Starkeya sp. ORNL1: one gene and its partner. The protein of the gene in region 1 interacts with the protein of each later gene in a pairwise test. Links are inferred from orthologs where the notes say so. Each region holds a gene or a part of one and is shown on either strand. Other genes may lie near its edges.

Region 1 (3,035 bases):
GGCGAGCCCCACCGGCCCCTTCGTCCGGGTTAATGGACGAAAGTCTGAAATTTCTTCGATATCGCCCCGAACGAGTCCGGAGCGAAACCTGCCATATAGAGGGTCGAAGTGGATTTGTCACCCCCGATAGCATCAGGGGCTTGACATTTCCACATAGCGGCGATCACGCCACCGCGACCTCGATCAGGCGCCGGCACCCGCGGTGAGCACCGTGGCCGGCTCGACCTTCACGCCCGGGCCCATGGTCGAGGACACCGCGATGCGCTGGACATAGGTGCCCTTGGCGCCGGTCGGCTTGGCGCGGACCACCGCGTCGGCGAAGGCGCGGATGTTCTGGGCCAGCTTGTCGACCGGGAACGAGGCCTTGCCGATGCCGGCGTGGATGATGCCGGCCTTCTCGACGCGGAACTCGACGGCGCCGCCCTTGGCAGCTTCCACCGCGCCCTTCACGTCCATGGTCACGGTGCCGACCTTCGGGTTCGGCATCAGGCCGCGCGGGCCGAGCACCTTGCCGAGACGGCCGACCAGCGGCATCAGGTCCGGCGTGGCGATGCAGCGATCGAACTCGATGGTGCCGCCCTGGACGATCTCCAGGAGGTCCTCGGCGCCGACGATGTCGGCACCGGCCGCCTTGGCCTCGTCGGCCTTGGCGCCGCGCGCGAACACGGCAACGCGCACGGTACGGCCGGAGCCGTTCGGCAGGTTGCACACGCCGCGGACCATCTGGTCGGCATGGCGGGGATCGACGCCGAGATTGATCGCGACCTCGATGGTCTCGTCGAACTTGGCGGTGGCCCGCTCCTTGATCATGCCCAGAGCCTCGTCGAGGCCATAGAGCTTCAGGCGATCGACGCCTTCACGGGTAGCACGGACACGCTTTGCAATGTTTGCCATCGGTTCAGCCCACCACCTCGAGGCCCATGGAACGGGCGGAGCCTTCGATCATGCGCACGGCCGATTCGACGGTGTCGCAGTTCAGATCCTTCATCTTCTTCTCGGCGATCTCGCGCATCTGGGCGTTGGAGATCTTGCCGACGAAGCCCTTGCCGGGCGTCTTCGAGCCGGAGCCGGGCTTCTTCTTGGTCTCGAGACCCGCCGCCTTCTTCAGGAAGTAGGAGACCGGAGGGGTCTTGAGCTCGAAGGTGAAGGAACGGTCCTGGTACGCCGTGATGACGACCGGGATCGGCATGCCCTTTTCCAGCTGGCCGGTCTGCGCGTTGAACGCCTTGCAGAACTCCATGATGTTCAGGCCGCGCTGGCCGAGCGCGGGGCCGATCGGGGGGGCGGGATTCGCCGACCCGGCGGGCACTTGCAGTTTGATATAGCCGGTAATCTTCTTCGCCATGTCTTACTCCCAATATGCGCCGGCGCTCCGCCGGCTTAGGGGTCCGTGGTGCGGGTTGAAGACGGTTGGCGACCGCCTTGCCCTCCCACGACCTGCCAGGGTGGCGCGAGCCGCCCCGGCGTGATCGCTCAGGTCTTTTCGACCTGCGCGAATTCCAGTTCGACCGGGGTGGCCCGGCCGAAGATCGACACCGCCACCTTGAGGCGCGAGCGGGCGTCGTCGACTTCCTCGACAATGCCGTTGAAGGAAGCGAACGGGCCGTCCGCGACCTTCACCGTCTCGCCCACCTCGAAGGTGATGGAGGGCTTCGGGCGCTCGATACCCTCCTGCACCTGCTGCAGGATGCGCATCGCCTCGCTCTCGGGGATCGGCATCGGCTTGTTGTCGGCGCCGAGGAAGCCGGTCACCTTCGGGGTATTCTTGATCAGATGGAACGCCTCGTCGGTGAGGTCCATCTTCACCAGCACATAGCCCGGGAAGAACTTCCGCTCGGCATCGACCTTGCGGCCGCGGCGTACCTCGACGACCTTCTCGGTCGGCACCAGCACCTGCTCGAACAGGTCGGTGAGGCCACGCTGCCCGGCCTGCTCCTTGATCGAGTCCGCGACCTTCTTCTCGAAGTTCGAATAGGCGTGGACGATGTACCAGCGCTTCGTCATCTCGCCTTCCCTCAACGGCCGATCTGCAGGAGCTGCGCCACGGCGAAGCTCAGGATCTGGTCCGCGACCAGGAAGAAGAGGGACGCCAGCACCACCATGACGAACACCATCGCCGTGGTGATGAGCGTCTCGCGACGGGTCGGCCAGGTGACCTTGCGGGTTTCCGCGCGGACCTGCTGAAAGAACTCGACGGGGTTCGTCTTCGCCATGCTCGTCTCGAAACGCCTCTAGCGCGGGGGAGTTATTCCCGCGCTGTCCACATCAAATCAAATGGGTAGAGCGGGCGTATAGCCTGTGCGGCGGGTTACGTCAAAGGACATGCTGAAGATTTGTACGCGCCACCGAATCCGCAAGTATGGGGAGCGCTGCAATCCTTGTCCTGCCGCCGTCTTCTTGAAGGTGGCAGGAGTGGAGGGACTCGAACCCCCAACCCCCGGTTTTGGAGACCGGTGCTCTAACCAGTTGAGCTACACTCCTAAGCACGCCGAGGCGGCCCGGGCGCTGTTCCTAGTTGATCCGGCCCGCACCTGTAAAGGGGCAGACGGCCCCAATTCACGCATCACGCCGCGGCTACGAGCACACGCCTGCGGAATATAGCGCAAAACGAATCGGGCGCCCTTGGGGGCGCCCGAAACATCTTCATTGCGAAGCAGAGCCTCGCTCACTCGATGATGCTGGCGACGACGCCGGCACCGACGGTGCGGCCGCCTTCGCGGATGGCGAAGCGCAGCTTCTCTTCCATCGCGATCGGCACGATCAGCGCAACGTCGACCGTCACGTTGTCGCCCGGCATCACCATCTCGGTGCCTTCCGGCAGCGTCACGATCCCGGTCACGTCCGTGGTCCGGAAGTAGAACTGCGGACGGTAGTTGGTGAAGAACGGGGTGTGACGACCGCCTTCTTCCTTGGTCAGGATGTACGCCTCGGCCTTGAACTTGGTGTGCGGCTTCACCGAACCCGGCTTGCACACAACCTGGCCGCGCTCGACGTCCTCGCGCTTGGTGCCGCGCAGCAGCACGCCGACATTGTCG
Region 2 (3,281 bases), 3.0 Mb from region 1 along the record:
GACGCCTTAAATCGCCGTCCCGAGTCAATTGTGGGGACCGATATTTCGCAGGCGAATCGAACTAAGAGACTCGCGCTGGTTGCATTGGTGGACGTGACCTCGATGATAAGACGGCTACCTTACTTCGAATCACGTGAACGCATCGCCAATCGTCGCCACGCGGTAATTACTAACGGCACCATCACGGCACCCGATGTCCATAGATAGGCTTGGGCGACGTAGCCTGGACCAAGCTCATTCCTGATTGCAGGACCGAGAGCCGGGTCGTTCAGTTCGACCAAAATTCCGAACGAGGCAACGGAGGCGAACGCGGCCACAACTAGCGGCAGCCACCAGCGCAGCATGCCCGCGCCCCAACTTAGGCAAGCCACCACGACCGCATAAACCCAGAATATCTCCGGAGCAGATTGCTTGTCCGCAACCTCACCCATCGCCAGCGTTGATCCGGAGAATAAGAGAGCAAGGGCAAGTGCGAGTGCGAGTTGTCTGGCCATCGGCCGCTACCCGAACTAACGAAGTCTGGCCATGCGAATATTCGCGAACATCAGCGGCACGACGACCAGCAGCGCACTGCACAGATCGGCCTGAAGTATGTAGCCGGCTCCAAGTTCATCACGAACGGCCGGACCAATGATTGGATCGCCCAGCTCGGCGATCAGCTCGGAGGCGAGGAACGCCACCGGAGCCCAGATCAGCAGCGGCAGCCACCAGCGGCGGCACGCCATCACCCAGCTCATGCCCGCCACGGCGATGACGGCGAGCCATAGCGCCCCGCTCGCCGGCTCCCGATCGGAGACGCCGGCGGCAGCGGGCGCGGCCGAGACGAGCCACGCAGCAAGGATCATCAACATGAACCGCCGCGCGCCCATCCCGCATGCCTCATGTGTTCATGGAGTCGAAGAAGTCGCCATTCGTCTTGGTCTGGCGCAATTTGTCGAGCAGGAACTCGATAGCGTCAACCGTGCCCATCGGATTGAGGATGCGCCGCAACACATACATCTTCTTCAGCACGTCGCTCGGTACCAGCAGCTCCTCCTTGCGGGTGCCGGAGCGGGTGATGTCGATCGCCGGGAACACGCGCTTGTCGGAGACCTTGCGGTCGAGGATGACTTCGGAGTTACCTGTGCCCTTGAACTCCTCGAAGATCACTTCGTCCATGCGCGAGCCGGTCTCGATCAGCGCGGTCGCGATGATGGTCAGCGAGCCGCCCTCCTCGATATTGCGCGCCGCACCGAAGAAGCGCTTGGGGCGCTGCAGGGCGTTGGCATCGACACCGCCGGTCAACACCTTGCCGGAGGACGGCACCACGGTGTTGTAGGCGCGCCCGAGACGGGTGATCGAATCCAGCAAAATGACGACATCGCGCTTGTGCTCGACCAGGCGCTTGGCCTTCTCGATCACCATCTCCGCGACCTGGACGTGGCGGGCGGCCGGCTCGTCGAAGGTGGAGGAGACCACCTCGCCCTTCACCGAGCGCTGCATGTCGGTGACTTCCTCCGGCCGCTCGTCGATGAGCAGCACGATGAGGTAGCACTCCGGGTGATTCGTGGTGATGGACTGCGCGATGTTCTGCAGCAGCACGGTCTTGCCGGTGCGCGGCGGGGCGACGATGAGGCCGCGCTGGCCTTTGCCGATCGGCGCCACGATATCGATGATCCGCGCCGAGAAATCCTTGCGGGTCGGGTCTTCGAGCTCGAGCTTCAGCCGCTCGTCGGGATAGAGCGGCGTGAGGTTGTCGAAATTGATCTTGTGCCGGATTTTCTCCGGGTCTTCGAAATTGATGGTGTTGACCTTGAGCAGGGCGAAGTAGCGCTCGCCATCCTTCGGCGAGCGGATCTGCCCTTCGACGGTGTCGCCGGTGCGCAGGCCGAAGCGGCGAATCTGCGACGGCGAGACATAGATGTCGTCCGGCCCCGGCAAATAATTCGCATCGGGCGAGCGCAGGAAGCCGAACCCGTCGGACAGGATCTCGACCACGCCCTCGCCGATGATGTCGGTCTCGCGGGCGGCAAGCTGTTTCAATATGGCGAACATCAGCTCCTGCTTGCGCAGCGTGCTGGCATTCTCGACCTCAAGCTCTTCGGCAAAAACCAGAAGTTCGGCCGGATTCTTGGACTTGAGGTCCTGAAGTTTCATTTCCCCCATGGGGAAGCCTCGGAAGTTGGGAGAGCGTAAAGGTGGACCTCTAGCGGGCACCCGGACGCGTCAGGAGAAAGGAAGGCGCTGGTCTGCGGAGCGGCACCGGTTTCGTCCGGAACCCGTCCGGCGCACGCGCCGGTGTCTGGAGCGACATCAGGCAGGTCTGTGCGTCAGCCAGCTTGGTGGAAGGCATCGGCAACATAGGCAAAGCAGCGAGTCGGCGCAAGCCCACCGGAAATGTTTAGAAAGGCTTCACCACGACCAGGATGACGATGCCTATCATCAGCACCGTCGGCACCTCGTTGGCGATGCGGTAGAAGCGCGCGGAGCGGGTATTCCGGTCGAGCTGGAAGTCGCGCACCCGGGCGGTGAGGAAACCGTGCACGGCGCTCATCGCCAGCACCAGCAGGAATTTCACGTGAAACCAGCCGGATAGATACCAGCCGCCATCCCAGGCGAGATAGAGCCCGGCCAGCCAGGTGACGCCCATCGCCGGATTGATGATGGCCTTGAGCAGCCGCTGTTCCATCACCTTGAAGGTCTCGGACTGCGGCGAGCCCGGCGGCGCCTCGCAATGATAGACCATCAGCCGCGGCAGATAGAGCATCCCCGCCATCCAGGAGATGACCGCGAGGATGTGCAGCGCCTTGATCCATTCATAGAGCACGGCTCAGCCCCGCAACCGTTTCAGCATGTGCTCGACATGGGAGATCGGGGTTTCCGGACGGATGCCGTGGCCGAGATTGAAGATATGGGCAGCGCCGCGGAAATCGTCGAGGACGCGGTCTATCCCCTGATCGAGCGCCCGGCCACCGGCAATCAGTCGCAGCGGATCGAGATTGCCCTGCAGCGCCACCCGGGCACCAAGGGCCGAGCGCACCGCCCGGCGATCCACGGTCCAGTCGAGCCCGATCGCATCGACGCCCGCCTCATTGACCAGCGCCGTCAGCCCGGGAAGCGTCGCCCCCTTGGGAAAGCCGATCACCTTGGCATCGGGGATTTTCACCCGCACCGCGCGGACGATCCGGGCGATCGGCTGGACGCTCCAGCGCACGAACTCTTCGGGGCTGAGCACGCCGGCCCAGCTGTCGAAGATCTGCACCGCGTCGGCTCCAGCCTTGAGCTGGCCGATCAGATAGGCG

Evidence for each region.
Region 2: the proteins of nusG (region 1) and rho interact in binary tests that used the Escherichia coli proteins (3 or more experiments, as listed by UniProt). The link is inferred for Starkeya sp. ORNL1 from one-to-one orthologs.

Annotation. Positions count from the first base shown.
Region 1 is NZ_CP048834.1:978,177-981,211, forward strand. Bases 240-2,958 are described here. They hold nusG (transcription termination/antitermination protein NusG), read right to left. Parts: upstream 2,005-2,958; coding sequence 1,474-2,004; downstream 240-1,473. Other genes in these bases: rplA (50S ribosomal protein L1), read right to left, coding at 240-894; rplK (50S ribosomal protein L11), read right to left, coding at 899-1,345; secE (preprotein translocase subunit SecE), read right to left, coding at 2,016-2,213; tuf (elongation factor Tu), read right to left, coding at 2,666-2,958. In the rest of the region: more of rplA, read right to left, coding at 184-239; more of tuf, read right to left, coding at 2,959-3,035. UniProt on the Escherichia coli protein: Part of the processive rRNA transcription and antitermination complex (rrnTAC). The complex forms an RNA-chaperone ring around the RNA exit tunnel of RNA polymerase (RNAP).
Region 2 is NZ_CP048834.1:3,939,682-3,942,962, reverse strand. The notes cover bases 13-2,977. They hold rho (transcription termination factor Rho), read right to left. Parts: upstream 2,146-2,977; coding sequence 880-2,145; downstream 13-879. Other genes in these bases: hemE (uroporphyrinogen decarboxylase), read right to left, coding at 2,810-2,977; G3545_RS18755 (CopD family protein), read right to left, coding at 2,381-2,755; G3545_RS18765 (hypothetical protein), read right to left, coding at 510-869; G3545_RS18770 (hypothetical protein), read right to left, coding at 120-494. Also shown: more of hemE, read right to left, coding at 2,978-3,281. UniProt on the Escherichia coli protein: Facilitates transcription termination by a mechanism that involves Rho binding to the nascent RNA, activation of Rho's RNA-dependent ATPase activity, and release of the mRNA from the DNA template.